2 regions of the Halomonas halophila genome follow, and region 1 is predicted to be linked to the other one. Evidence: predicted binding sites of a transcription regulator. Region 1 holds the regulator's gene; the other holds the start of a gene.
What was found. The regulator PhoB, encoded in region 1, activates phosphate uptake and scavenging genes when phosphate is short. The targets are predictions, from matches to a motif close to TGTCATANNNNTGTCANA.
Positions count from the first base shown of each region.

Region 2: the regulator PhoB is predicted to act here: its motif matches at 2,918-2,935, upstream of QWG60_RS13280 (DUF6482 family protein).

Region 1 covers NZ_CP129121.1:3,486,496-3,493,698, forward strand. Annotated here, with positions in the region: gene QWG60_RS16450 (FAD-dependent oxidoreductase) at 1-581, opposite strand, end outside; gene QWG60_RS16455 (chorismate--pyruvate lyase family protein) at 719-1,195, shown strand; gene ubiA (4-hydroxybenzoate octaprenyltransferase) at 1,249-2,142, shown strand; gene phoB (phosphate regulon transcriptional regulator PhoB) at 2,267-2,956, shown strand; gene phoR (phosphate regulon sensor histidine kinase PhoR) at 2,958-4,271, shown strand; gene cysZ (sulfate transporter CysZ) at 4,356-5,096, opposite strand; gene phoU (phosphate signaling complex protein PhoU) at 5,180-5,908, opposite strand; gene pstB (phosphate ABC transporter ATP-binding protein PstB) at 5,933-6,745, opposite strand; gene pstA (phosphate ABC transporter permease PstA) at 6,774-7,203, opposite strand, start outside.
Region 2 covers NZ_CP129121.1:2,821,504-2,828,706, forward strand. Annotated here, with positions in the region: gene hemH (ferrochelatase) at 1-232, opposite strand, end outside; gene QWG60_RS13270 (cryptochrome/photolyase family protein) at 351-1,940, shown strand; gene QWG60_RS13275 (thiol-disulfide oxidoreductase DCC family protein) at 1,940-2,365, shown strand; gene QWG60_RS13280 (DUF6482 family protein) at 2,561-2,863, opposite strand; gene QWG60_RS13285 (hypothetical protein) at 3,001-3,294, opposite strand; gene dnaB (replicative DNA helicase) at 3,362-4,750, opposite strand; gene rplI (50S ribosomal protein L9) at 4,896-5,342, opposite strand; gene QWG60_RS13300 (hypothetical protein) at 5,358-6,209, opposite strand; gene rpsR (30S ribosomal protein S18) at 6,222-6,449, opposite strand; gene rpsF (30S ribosomal protein S6) at 6,481-6,855, opposite strand; gene rlmB (23S rRNA (guanosine(2251)-2'-O)-methyltransferase RlmB) at 7,108-7,203, opposite strand, start outside.

The DNA of each region.
Region 1 (7,203 bases):
GCCCGCCCCAGCGGCTCGGGCAGCAGCCGCGGCAGCGGCGCCGACTCCGGGGCGATCAGCTCGACCGCATGACCGCCGGCGGCCAGGTCGTTGGCGAACTCGCAGCCCACCAGGCCGATGCCGACCACGGCGACCCGCGCCGGGCGATCGAGCGCCGCCAGGGCGGCGTGGAAGGCACGGTAGTCGTCGAGATCGTTGACGGTATGGACCCGGCCGGCCAGCGCCTCGGGAATAGCGAAGGGCGGCGCCGGGGCCGCGCCGGTGGCCAGCACCAGCTCGCCCCAGGGCAGCCGCTCGGCGCCGAGGGTCAGGGTGTACGCGGCCGGATCGATGGCCTCGACCCGGGTGTGCGTGCGCATCGTCACACCGAGCTGGTCGGCCGCCTCAAGCGCGCTGCGCGAGGCCAGGCGATCCGGCGGCAGGCGCTTGGCGAAGCCGGTGGAGAGCAGCGGCTTGGAGTAGTCCTCGCCGCCGTCGGCGGTGATCAGGGTGATGGGGCGCTCGGGCTGCCGGGTCCGGACCTGGCGCGCCAGGCCCAGCCCGGCCATGCCGGAGCCGATGATGGTCAGGGGTGCGCTCATGGGGCTCCTCGCTGCAGGGGCGCGACGGCCCGACATGGTACACTAGCCGCCCTTTGCATTGGACGCGGAGTAGCGCAGTGAATCACGGTCCGGCCCTCGCTCCCCGATGGCGCCCCCTGGCGGCGGCCCGCCCCGCCATGAGCCCGGCCTGGTGGCGTTGGGTCGCCTCACGGGACTCGCTGACCCGTCGGCTGATCGAGGCCGGCGCGCCGCGCCGCTTCCGGGTCAGGCTGCTCGACCAGCGCCTGGGCCGGCCGCGGCGCGACGAGGCCCTGGCACTGGGCATGGCGCCGGGCCGCCTGGCCTGGCGGCGCGAGGTCGCGCTGTGCCTCGACGACCGGCCCTGGGTGATGGCGCGCTCGGTGGCCCCGCTTCACGGCCTCCGTGGCCAGCGGCTGGCGGGCCTCGGCGAGCGCTCGCTGGGTCACTGGCTGTTCCGCCAGCCCGGCCTCGAGCGCGGCCCCATCGAGGTCAGCGCCGACCCGGCCCCCTTCCACGACGCCCCGGGCCCCTGGGGCCGACGCTCGGTGCTGCGCCACGGCCGCTTCGCGGTGCTGGTCCAGGAGTTCTTCCTCGACGACATGGCGGATGACCTGGCCCTGCCGGCGCGATAGGCTCCCAGGCATCGCCCGAAACCCGTGTCGTCCGATTCAACCGAGAGACCCACATGGAACGTTCCCTGATGCGCCCCAAGGGGCTGGACCGGCTGCCCGACTTCCTGCAACTGACCCGCCTCGACCGCCCCATCGGCACCTGGCTGCTGATGTGGCCGACGCTGTGGGCGCTGTGGACGGCGGCCGAGGGCGTTCCCGAGCGCCGGCTGCTGCTGATCTTCGTCGCCGGGGTCTACCTGATGCGGGCCGCGGGCTGCGTGGTCAACGACTACGCCGACCGCCACTTCGACGGCCACGTGAAGCGGACGAAGTCGCGTCCGCTGGCCACCGGACGCATCGGCGAAGGCGAGGCCAAGGCGCTGTTCGCCGGCCTGGTGCTGGCGGCCTTCGTGCTGGTGTGTTTCACCAACGCCTTCACCGTGATGCTGTCGGTGGGCGGCGTGATCCTGGCCTTCGTCTACCCCTTCATGAAGCGCTACACCCACCTGCCCCAGGTGGTGCTGGGGGCGGCCTTCTCGTGGGCCATTCCCATGGCCTTCGGCGCGGTGCTCGGCCAGGTGCCGCTGGAGGCCTGGCTGCTGTTCGCCGCCAACGTGCTGTGGACCGTGGCCTACGACACCGAGTACGCCATGGTCGACCGCGACGACGACCTGCGCATCGGCATCAAGTCCACCGCGGTGCTGTTCGGCCGTGCCGACCGGCTGATCATCGGCCTTTTGCAGCTGGCCACGCTGGCCCTGCTGGCCTGGGCCGGCGAACGCCTCGGCCTGGGCGGCTTCTTCTGGGTCGGCCTGGCCGCGATGGCCGCCACCTTCGTCCACCAGCAGCGGCTGATCCGCCATCGCGATCGCGATCGCTGCTTCCAGGCCTTCCTCAACAACCATTGGTCGGGGCTGCTGGCGTTCGCCGGCATCGCGCTGTCGCTGTGGCCGGCCGCCGGCGGGTGATGCCGGACGGGGTCGAACGGCAGGGCTAAGCGGGGGCGACAGGCGGTGACTGTCACGGTATTGTCACAAGGACATGCTGTCATCGTCACCAATATGTCACTGATCTCGACCATGAGGCCCCGGGATGACCGCCAAGACCGTACTGATCGTCGATGATGAAGCGCCCATCCGCGAGATGATCGCCGTGGCGCTGGAGATGGCCGACTATCGCGTCCTCGAGGCGGACAATGCCCAGAGCGCCCACGCCATGGTCGTCGATCACCAGCCCGACCTGGTGCTGCTGGACTGGATGATGCCCGGCACCAGCGGCGTCGAGCTCGCCCGCCGCCTGAAGCGCGAGGAAGGCACCTCGGAACTGCCGATCATCATGCTCACCGCCAAGGGCGAAGAGGACAACAAGATCCAGGGCCTCGAATCCGGGGCCGACGACTACATCACCAAGCCCTTCTCGCCCCGCGAGCTGGTGGCGCGCCTCAAGGCGGTGCTGCGCCGCGCCACGCCGCGCGGCGTCGAGGAGCCGGTGCAGGTCGAGGGCCTGATGCTCGACCCGGTCAGCCACCGGGTCAGCATCGACGGCCAGTCGCTGGAGATCGGCCCCACCGAGTACCGCCTGCTGCAGTTCTTCATGACCCACCAGGAGCGCGCCTATACCCGCGGCCAGCTGCTCGATCAGGTCTGGGGCGGCAACGTCTACGTCGAGGAGCGCACCGTGGACGTGCACATCCGCCGCCTGCGCAAGGCGCTGGGCGAGCCGCACCAGCAGCTGATCCAGACCGTGCGCGGGACCGGCTACCGCTTCTCCGCCAAGGGCTGACGTGGGCCGGCTGTGGCGACGCGAATGGTGGCGGCTGGGTGCCCTGGTGGGCGCCGGCGCCCTGGTCGGCTGGCCCTTCGGCTTCAGCGGCACCGGCATCGCCGTGGGGCTCGCCCTCTATCTCTTCTACCAGCTGCGCCAGCTGCACGCCCTGCAGGAATGGCTGACCCATCATCCCCATGACGAGCCGCCCTCGGCCTCCGGCCTGTGGGGCGAGCTGTTCGATCGCCTCTACCGCTACCAGAAGGGCCAGCGCCTCACCCAGCGCCGGCTGCGCGACACCCTGAGCCGTATCCAGGAGTCCTCGGAGGCGATGCGCGACAGCGTGGTGATGCTCGACCGCCACGGCGACATGGAGTGGTGGAACAGCGCCGCCGAACGCATGCTGGGCCTCAAGCCGGCCCATGATCGCGGCCAGCACATCACCAACCTGATGCGCGACCCAAGCTTCGTCGACTACTTCCACGCCCGGGACTATCGCGAGCCGCTGACGCTGTGCTCGCCGATCGACGAGAACCTCATCCTGCAGTTCCAGATCACCCTCTACGGCGACGACGAGCGCCTGGTGATGGCCCGCGACATCACCCGCCTGCACCGCCTGGAGCAGATGCGCCGCGACTTCGTGGCCAACGTGTCCCACGAGCTGCGCACCCCGCTCACCGTGCTGGCGGGCTACCTCGAGACCTACGGCGACATGGCCGAGATGCTGCCCGAGCGCCTGGGCCGAGGCATCGGCCAGATGCAGAGCCAGACCAAGCGCATGCAGAACCTGGTCAACGACCTGCTGCTGCTGTCGCGGCTGGAGAACGACCAGGGCGGCCACGACGACATCCGCATCGACCCCACCAGCCTGCTCGAGGCCGTGCGGCGCGACGCCGAGGCGCTGTCCGAGGGCCACCACCAGCTGGAGGTGGCGGTCGAGGAGCCCCGCGGCCTGCTCGGCTCGGAGAAGGAGCTGCACAGCACCGTTTCCAACCTGGCCTTCAATGCCGTGCGCTATGCCGGCGAGGGCAGCCGCATCGTGCTGCGCTGGCGCCCCTGGGGCGACGGCGCCTGCCTGGAGGTGGAGGACGACGGCGAGGGCATCGATCCGCTGCACATCCCGCGCCTGACCGAGCGCTTCTACCGGGTCGACAAGGGCCGCAGCACCGCCACCGGTGGCACCGGCCTGGGGCTGGCCATCGTCAAGCACGTGCTGCTGCGCCACGACGCCCAGCTGGAGATCGACTCCCGGCTCGGCGAGGGCGCCACCTTCCGCTGCATCTTCCCCGCCGCCCGCCTCACCGACGCCGCGCCGGCTTCGCGGCGCGCTTGATCCCGTCCCCGGACGCCACTCCGCCCGACGCAGGCCGGGCGGAGGGATGTCACGTGATCACGACGCCTGCCCGGGGCGCGGGCATCAGCGCCTCGCCGGGGCAGCATCGGGCGTCAGCGCCCGGTAGTGGTCTTCCCACATCAGCACCGCGCCGGCCACGGCACCGGGCAGCAGGAACAGGTTGGCCAGCGGCAGCCAGGTGATCAGCATCACCCAGCCGCCGTAGGTGAGCGTCGGCCAGCGGCGCGCGGCCAGCCGGCGGCGCATGTCGGCGAAGGTCACCTTGTTGTTGTCCATGGGATAGTCGAGGTAGGTGACCGCCATCATCCAGGCCGAGAACAGCAGCCACAGCAGCGGGGCGACCAGGTTGATCACCGGGATCCAGCCGATCACGAACAGCAGCGCCATGCGCGGCAGGATGTAGCCCAGCTTGACCAGTTCACGGCCCAGGGCATCGATGGCGGTGCGTGCCAGGCCACGGTCGTCCAACGGCGGCCGGCCGGTCACCTCGCGCTCGACCTTCTCGGCCAGCAGGCCGTAGAAGGGCGCGGCGATCAGCTGGGTCACCAGGGTGAAGCTGAAGAACACGATCAGCCCCAGGCTGAGCACGAACAGCGGCCAGATCAGCCACGACAGCCAGTCGAGCCAGCCCGGCACCATGGCCATCCAGCCGTCGAGCCAGCCGCCGAAGTGGGTCAGCACGTAGCTCAGCATGGCAGCGTAGACCACCAGGTTGGCCAGTATCGGCAGGAACACGTAGCGGCGCAGGCCGGGGGTGTAGACCAGGCGGGTTCCCCGGGACAGCGCCGAGAAGGCATCCAGCATCGGTGTCATTTCCTCCATCACGACGACGGCGGCCGTCGCCAGGGGCGACGGCCGCTTCTTTGACGGTAGCGGTCGAGCGGGGTTCAGCCCTCGTCGCCGCGCACCTCGTCGTCGAGATCATCCGGGGCCGTGTGGCGGATGTCGAGCCCCTTGACCAGATAGACCACGTATTCGGCCAGGTTGTTGGAGTGATCGCCGATCCGCTCCAGGGCGCGCAGGATCCACATGATGCCGAGTACCGGGGATATCACCCGGGCGTCTTCCATCATGAAGGTCATCAGCGAGCGCATGGCGCTCTTGTACTCGTTGTCGACCTGCTCGTCCTCCTGGACCACCTTGAGCGCCATCTCGGTGTCGAAGCGGGCAAAGGCGGTCAGGGCGTCGCGCATCATCTTGCGCACGTGCTCGCTGATCACGCGTACCTCGACGAAGCCGCGGCTGCCGTTCTGGCTCTCGACCAGCTCCAGGGCGTTGCGGGCGATCTTGCTGGCCTCGTCGCCGATGCGCTCCAGGTCGGAGGCGGCGCGGATCACCGCCAGCACCAGGCGCAGGTCGGAGGCCGCCGGCTGACGGCGGGCCAGGATCTGGGTGCACTCGTCGTCGATCTTGATCTGCATGTCGTTGACGGCGCGATCGTTGTCGACCACTCGCTCGGCCAGGGCGGAATCGCTGTCGAGCAGGGCACGGACGGCGTCCTGTACCTGCTTCTCGACCAGACCGCCCATGGCCATCAGGTGGGTCTTGAGCTCCTCGAGCTCATGATTGAACTGCCGCGAGATGTGCTGGCTGTGGATATCGCTGGTGATGTCCATGAGACTCTCCTGAGGGCGCTGGCGTCAGGCCATGCGTCCGGTAATGTAGTTCTCGGTGCGCGCGAGGCGCGGATTGGTGAACAGGGTATCGGTGGGGGCGTACTCCACCAGTTCGCCGCCCTGCAGGAAGGCGGTGAAATCCGAGACCCGTGCCGCCTGCTGCATGTTGTGGGTGACCAGCACCAGGGTCAGGCTCGACTTCAGGTTGCGGATCAGCTCCTCGACCTTGAGCGTCGAGATCGGGTCCAGGGCCGAGGCCGGCTCGTCGAGCAGCAGCACCTCGGGCTCCACCGCCAGGGTCCGGGCGATCACCAGGCGCTGCTGCTGGCCGCCGGACAGCGCCCAGGCCGAGGCCTGGAGGCGATCCTTGACCTCTTCCCACAGCGCCGCCGAGCGCAGTGACCACTCGACGATGTCGTCGATACGCCGCTTGCGCAGCCCGCCCTGCAGCCGCAGCCCGAACGCCACGTTGTCGTAGATCGACATCGGGAAGGGGTTCGGCGCCTGGAACACCATGCCGACCCGCCGGCGCAGCTCGGCCACCGCCACCTCGGGGGCATGGATCTCCTGGCCCTCGAGCCGAATCTCGCCCTCCCGCCGCACGTCCTCGTTGAGGTCGTGCAGGCGGTTGAGGGCGCGCAGCAGGGTCGACTTGCCGCAGCCCGAGGGCCCGATGAAGGCGGTGACCCGATGACGCGGCACCCGCAGGCTGAGGTCGCGCAGCGCCGGCTTGTCGCCGTAGCGCAGCCCGAAGCCCGAGATCTCCAGGCAGGAGGCCTCGGGCGCGAAATCGATGAAGGCTCCGTGCCGCGGAGCCGGGTCCTGCTTGACCGGCATTACATACCCCTTGGCACCACGGCCGGCCTCAGAGACGCGAGAGGCTACCGTGGCGTGATCTCAGATGATGGCGCAGAAATATTGCAGTCAGGTTAAGCACCAGGATCACCAGTACCAGCAGCAGCGCCGTGGCATAGACCAGCGGCATTGCCGCCTGGACATCGTTGCTGTGGAAGGCGGTATCGAAGATGTGATAGCCCAGATGCATGAACTTCCTTTCAAGGTGAAGGAAGGGGAAGTCGCCGTCCAGCGGCACCTGGGGCGCGAGCTTGGCCACGCCGACCAGCATCAAGGGGGCCACCTCGCCGGCCGCCCGGGCCACCGCCAGGATCATCCCGGTGAGCATCGCCGGGGTGGCCATCGGCAGCACCACCCGGCTGAGCATCTCCAGGCGGGTGGCGCCCAGCGCCAGGGCGCCTTCGCGCTGGCGGTCGGGGATCCGCGCCAGCCCCTCCTCG
Region 2 (7,203 bases), 660 kb from region 1:
GCAGCGGCTGCCACAGCCAGCGCGAATAGTCGACCACGCGACGGTCGGACAGGAACTCGCCGAGGTAGCGGCGCATCGACCAGTAGTCCGTGGCGTCCGGCGTGCCGAGATTGACCAGCACCACACCGACCTTGGCGCGAGGCAGCGCGGGATGTTCCGCTGGCGCATGCCGCAGCCGCCCCTCTCCCGGTGAGTCCCGCTCGGCATCGGATGAGTGCTCTAAGGCTGGCATGGCGCGCGTTCCCCGTGGTCGACATGAGACGAAACTGAATGACCTAGCCTACCATCACGGGCGTTCGGGCGAAATATCGTTATACTATCGGTTAGATTTGTACAATTTCTGGTGAACCATGTCCCGTCCGCTGATCCTGGTGCTCGGCGACCAGCTCGATGTCGATCTGGCGAGCCTTCGCGAGGCGCCGCCCGAGGCCGTCATCGCCCTGTGCGAGGCCGCCGAGGAAGGCCGCTATGTGCCCCACCACCCCCAGAAGATCGCCCTGGTCCTGGCCGCCATGCGTCACTTCGCCGCCGACCTGCGCGACCGCGGCCACCGCGTCCACTACAGCGCCCTGGACGACCCCGACAACGCCCAGACGCTGCTCGACGAGGCCGAGCGACTGGCACGCCTGTACGGCTGCGACGAGATCCGCGCGGTGCGCCCGGGCGAGTGGCGGCTGTGGCAGGCCATGCGCGAACGCCAGGGCAGTGCCCTGCCCTGGCGGCTGATCGAGGACGATCGCTTCTACACCACCCCCGACGACTTCGCCGCCTGGGAGCAGGGACGCAAGTCACCGCGCCTGGAGTACTTCTACCGCGAGATGCGTCGCCGCACCGGCCTGCTGATGGAGGACGACGCGCCCGCCGGCGGGCGCTGGAACTACGACCACGACAACCGCGAGCCACTGCCCGAGGGGATCGAGGTGCCCGCCCCGCCCCGCCATCGCCGCGATGACGTGACCCGCGAGGTCATGACGCTGGTGGAAGAACACTTCGGAGACCACTTCGGTGACCTCGCGGGCTTTCACTGGCCGGTGACCCGGCGCCAGGCCCTGGCCGACCTGCGCCACTTCCTCGCCGAACTGCTGCCCGACTTCGGCCGCTACCAGGACGCCATCAGCGACAGCGAGCCCTTCCTGTTCCACTCACGGCTGTCGGCGGCACTGAACCTCGGCCTGCTCTCGCCACGGGAGCTGTGCGAGGGCGCCGAGCGCGAGTATCATCAGGGCCGCGCGCCGCTCAACGCGGCGGAGGGCTTCATTCGCCAGATACTGGGCTGGCGGGAATACGTGCGCGGCCTCTACTGGACGCGTATGCCCGACTACAAGCGTGCCAACGCCCTGGGGGCGAACCGCGGGCTGCCGGCCTGCTACTGGACCGGCGACACCGAACTGCGCTGCCTGAAGCGTGCCATCGAGATGACCCGCGACAATGCCTACGCCCACCACATCCAGCGGCTGATGGTCACCGGCAACGTCGCGCTGCTGTGCGACGTGGCGCCGGACGCGCTGTGCGACTGGTACCTGGCGGTCTACGCCGACGCCTGCGAGTGGGTGGAGCTGCCCAACACCCTGGGCATGGTGCTGCACGGCGACGGCGGGCTGATGGGCTCCAAGCCCTACTGCGCCTCGGGCAAGTACATCGACCGCATGTCGGACCACTGCCGGCACTGCCGCTTCGATCCCAAACGGGTCGTCGGCGACAACGCCTGCCCGCTCAACAGCCTCTACTGGCGCTTCCTCGAGACCCACCGCGAGGCGCTGTCGGGCAACCACCGCATGAAGCTGATCTACGGCTCGCTGGACCGCATGTCGGACGACAAGCGGGCGGCGATGCGCGACCAGGCCGAGGCCTTCCTCGCCGGGCTCGAAACCGAGCCGGCCTACGGTCGAGGCGAGCACCGCGCCGGCTATCATGACGCCACCGACCACGGAGCCCCCTGATGATGCACCGCCCGCGCTCGACACGTCGCGCCCCCTCGCCTCGTCACGCCGTCTCGCCGGTGACACTCTTCCACGACGGCCACTGCCCCTTCTGCCAGCGTGAAGTCGCCTGGCTGGCGCGCCACCCGCGCCGCGAGCGGGTCAGGTTGGTCGACATCCAGACGACCGACGTCGCCGCCGAATGGGGGCGTTCGTTCGAGGTCATGATGGGCCGCCTTCACCTGCGCGACGCCGACGGCACCTGGTTCGTCGGCATGGACGCCAGCCGGGCGCTCTACGCGGTGCTGGGCTATCGTCGCCTGGTGGCGCTGTCGATGCTGCCGGGCCTGGCGTGGGGCGTCGATCGCGGCTATGCCGTCTTCGCTCGCTACCGGATCGGGCTGGGGCAGCGCTGGCAGGCCTGGACGAGGCGCTCGGATCGCTGAGCGATGGGGGCGACGCCATCGGGCACGGCGAGAACGCGACGGAAACCGGGCTGGCCGGAAAGGCCGGAAGACGCGGGGGAAAACATGCCACCAGTCGGGTCGGGGAGCGCGCTGAGGCGTACGGTGGCAGGTCGGTGGGCCGGCGCGATGCCGGAGGTCGGTGAATGGTGATCGAGGAAAGGCGCGGCTCGCAGGCTAGAACACCAGCGGCATGCGAGAGCTGAGCGCGTCGTGGTAGTTAGCGTCGCGACCGATCATCTCGTCGTGCGCCACGTACTGCACCAGATAGGCACGGTGGATGCCGGCGCGCTTGAGCTCGAGGTAGACGTCGTCGAGGGCGCGGAACAACATCGGCTTGCCGCGCTGGGTCAGCAGGTGGCGCTGGCCCTCGATGTCTTCCAGTTCGACCTGGTAGACGCGGCTGCCGGCATGGCTGATCACGCGGATCTCGAAGTTGTCGTGCTGGGCCACGAAGGCCTTGAGGTCATTGAAGTCCATGATCCCTCCATCGGGATATCTCAGGATGAATGCTGATACAGTCTCGTCCTGTCGGATGACACGACGATGACGGCACCGTATCGCCCTGAGACCGATGGAGGGCACCGGGGTTCCCGGCGGGAAGCCGCCGAAGGCGGTTACTGGTAGTCGGCGGGATCGATCGCCTTGCCCAGGGAGTTGCGGTCGACCCACTTGCCGGCCTTGGTCTCCTTGTAGCGGAACACCACGCGATCGCCGACCGCGACCGGCAGCTCCGAGTCCTCGGTCTGGTAGCTGTAGTCCTCGCCGTCCACCACCAGCTGGTAGCGATAGAGATCCGGCATGCCCAGCCACTCCTTGAACGGCCCTTCGCGTTCCACGGACTGCAATTCGCCGCGCGCCTCGAGCTTCGGGGTGCGCCGCCGATTACCGCGCTGAAATCCGCCTGCCATGGTGCTTCTCCAGTGTGCTGTTCGAGGGGTGGGGATTATACGGCGCCGGCTGCCCCGCTCAAGGGGGTCACTCGCCGAAGGTGTCGCCATAGCTGTCCGGCGCCAGATCCTCGAAGCGGGTGTACTTGCCGATGAACGCCATGTGCACCGTGCCGATCGGCCCGTTACGCTGCTTGCCGATGATGAATTCGGCCAGTCCCTGGTTGTCGGGGTTATCCGGATTGTAGACCTCATCGCGATAGACGAAGCCGATCAGGTCGGCGTCCTGCTCGATGGCGCCGGACTCGCGCAGGTCCGACATCACCGGGCGCTTGTTGGGACGCTGCTCCAGCGAGCGGTTGAGCTGCGACAGCGCCACCACCGGGCAGCCGAATTCCTTCGCCAGACCCTTGAGCGAGCGCGAGATCTCCGAGATCTCGCCGGTGCGGTTCTCGGAGAAACCCGGTACCTGCATCAGCTGCAGGTAATCGATCATGATCATCGCCAGGTTGCCGTGCTCACGCACGATCCGGCGCACCCGCGAGCGCATCTCGTTGGGCGACAGCGCCGCGGTGTCGTCGATGAACAGCTGCTTGTCCTTGAGCAGGTTCACCGCCGAGGTCAGGCGCGGCCAGTCCTCGTCCTCGAGCTGACCCGTCCGCACCCGGGTCTGGTCGATGCGCCCCAGCGACGAGAGCATCCGCAGCATGATCGCTTCGCCCGGCATCTCCATCGAGAACACCACCACCGGCTTGTCGCTGGAGATCACCGCATGCTCGACCAGGTTCATGGCGAAGGTGGTCTTGCCCATGGACGGGCGCCCGGCCACGATCACCAGGTCCGAAGGCTGCAGTCCGGAGGTCATGTCGTCCAGGTCGCGGAAGCCGGTCGACAGGCCGGTCATCTCGCCCTGCATGTTGAACATCTCGTCGATGCGATCCACCGCCTTGGCCAGCAGGTCGCTCATGCCGACCGGGCCACCCTCCTTGGGCCGCTCCTCGCTGATCTGGAAGACCAGGCGCTCGGCCTCGTTGACGAGCTCGTCGGCGGGCCGCCCCTGGGGCGCGAAGGCGCTCTCGGCGACCTGGTTGGCGGCATGGATCAGCTTGCGCAGGGTGGCCCGCTCGCGAACAATGTCGGCATAGGCGCGGATGTTGCTGGCCGACGGCGTGTTGCGTGCCAGCTCCGCCAGGGTGGCCAGGCCGCCCACGGTCTCGAGCTGATCACGCCCCTCCAACGCCTCGGACAGGGTCACCACGTCCAGCGGCCGCGCCTCCTCGGCCAGCGTCGCCATGACGTTGAAGATCAGGCGATGCTCGTAGCGATAGAAGTCGTTGGCCACCAGCCGGTCGGCCACGCTGTCCCAGGCCTGGTTGTCGAGCATCAGTCCGCCGAGCACCGACTGCTCGGCCTCCAGCGAGTGAGGCGGCACCTTCAGCGCCGCGGTTTCCTGATCGAGCTCGAGGGATTCGTTCATTGGGGCGGGCACCTCCGCAACATGGGCCGGCACATTCTACCTCGAAGGACGCCTGACGCCCCAGCCGGGATAACGTGGCACGGGCAAGCAAAAAAGGGCGCGAGGATTTCTCCTCGCGCCCCTGGCGTCCGCGGGGGAGTCGGGCTTATTCGGCCACGACCACCACGCGCACGGTGGCGTCGACTTCGGCGTGCAGGTGCAGCGCGATGTCGTATTCGCCGGTCTGACGGATCGGACCTTCCGGCATGCGGACTTCGCTCTTCTCTACCTCGATGCCGGCAGAGGAGATGGCGTCGGCCAGGTCGCGCGGACCGATGGAACCGAACAGCTTGCCTTCATCGCCGGCCTTGGCGACCAGGGACAGCTCGATGTCGTTGAGCTGTTCGGCGCGGGCTTCGGCTTCGGCCTTGCGCTCGGCGGCCTGAGCTTCGAGCTCGGCACGCTGGGCCTCGAAGGCTTCGATGTTGTCCTTGGTGGCCGGCACGGCGAGGCCGTAGGGCACCAGGTAGTTGCGGCCATAACCGGGCTTGACGGTGACCTGGTCACCCAGACCGCCCAGCTTGCCAATCTTGTCGAGCAGAATGACTTCCATCTCGTAAACCTCTTGTCAGTCGCTGCGGCCGAGTCGTCCGCGAATATCCGCGAACGCGTCGATCAGGGCCGCAAGCAGCACGATGAGAATCATGGGCCAGGTGGTGATCAGCAGCACATAGAAGGCGACCAGCCACAGCCCGTTCATTCCCTTCAATCCGATAACACCGTGCACCAGCGCGATGCCGGCCACCAGCAACGGCACCCAGAGCATCAGGCCGAGGCCGGGCAGCACCAGCACCGTGCCGATGACGAGAAACGCCATCAGCACCAGCAGCTCGCGGGGCACCAGGCGCAGGGCCTGGAACTCCTCGCGAAAGCCGCCGGGGTTGTAGAGCCCCGCCTGCCAGCTCCTGGCCAGGGCCAGGCAGGCCACCGAGGCCAGCAGCACGATCAGCCCGGTGACGCCGCCGATCAGCATCTCGGCCAGCCGTTCGGTCTCGAGCCCCTGGCGCGAGAGCTCGTCGAGCATCGAGGCGAACTCCGGCGAGCCCTGGCGCAGCTGCTCCAGCAGGGGCCCGGTGCCGCCCGGCGGCACGAAGATGCCCAGCTGGATCATCGCCGCCCCGGCGAGGGCGCCGACGATCAGCGTCTCGCTCCAGCGCAGGCGCGAGCGCAGCACCACCGCCATCAGCGTGACCAGCAGGATGCAGGCCAGCGGGATGACGTCACCCCGGGTCCACCACCAGCCCGCCGGCACGGCGGCGGCGACGATCACCGGGAGCGCCGGTGCCAGGCCGCGGCGCAGCGTGACCAGGCCGGCGATCGCCGCGCCCAGCCAGAACAGCCAGGGGACCAGTGTGGCCGCGGCCGCCCCGGCGACTGCCTGGGGCGTACCGCGCATCATCCAGCGGGCGACGGGCAGCATCACGCTAGTGTCTTACTGGTGGCTATCGGTGTAGGGCAGCAGCGCCAGGTAGCGAGCCCGCTTGATGGCGGTGGACAGCTGACGCTGGTAACGGGCCTTGGTCCCGGTGATGCGGCTGGGAACGATCTTGCCGGTCTCGGTGATGTAGGCCTTGAGGGTGTCCAGATCCTTGTAATCGATCTGCTTCACGCCTTCAGCGGTGAAACGGCAGAACTTGCGGCGACGGAAAAAGCGTGCCATGGGAAAGACTCCTTAGCGTGCGATGTGTGGCTTAGGCGGACTGGGCGGGACGCGACGGCTTCTCGTCACGACGGGCGCGCTTCTCTTCCGCCGGCTTCATCATCGGGGAAGCCTCAGTGACGGCTTCCTTGCAGCGCACGACCAGGCTGCGGATGATGGCGTCGTTGAAGCGGAAGATGTTCTCGATTTCCTCGAGAGTCTCGCCGCGGCACTCGACGTTCATCAGCACGTAGTGAGCCTTGTGGATCTTGTTGATCGGGTAGGCCAGGTGACGGCGACCCCAATCTTCGAGGCGATGCACGGTACCGCCGTTCTCGGTGACGATGCTGGTGTAGCGCTCGACCATCGCCGGAACCTGCTCGCTCTGGTCCGGGTGGACCATGAACACGACTTCGTAATGACGCATGGGTTCTCCTTGCGGTTTGGCAGCTTCCAGAGAGGCGTGAGGCCCCAGGGGAAGCAAGGAGGTGATTATCGAAATACACGATGTCCGTTCGTCGGACGAACGGGCGCCAGTATTCTAAAGAGCGCGCGCCAGATGCGCAAGCTGGAAGACAGCATGAACTCCGCCATCATGGGGTCAAGGATTGTCTTCAAGCTTCCGGCTCAAGCCCGCGAAGCGGGCGTTCTTCCAGGTGCGAAGCACCGCTCTTTAAGCTTATGGCTTCAAGCTTCTTTGCCGGACCGCCTCGAACAGGCCGATGCCGGTGGCCACCGAAACGTTGAGGCTCGAGACGCTGCCGGCCATGGGCAG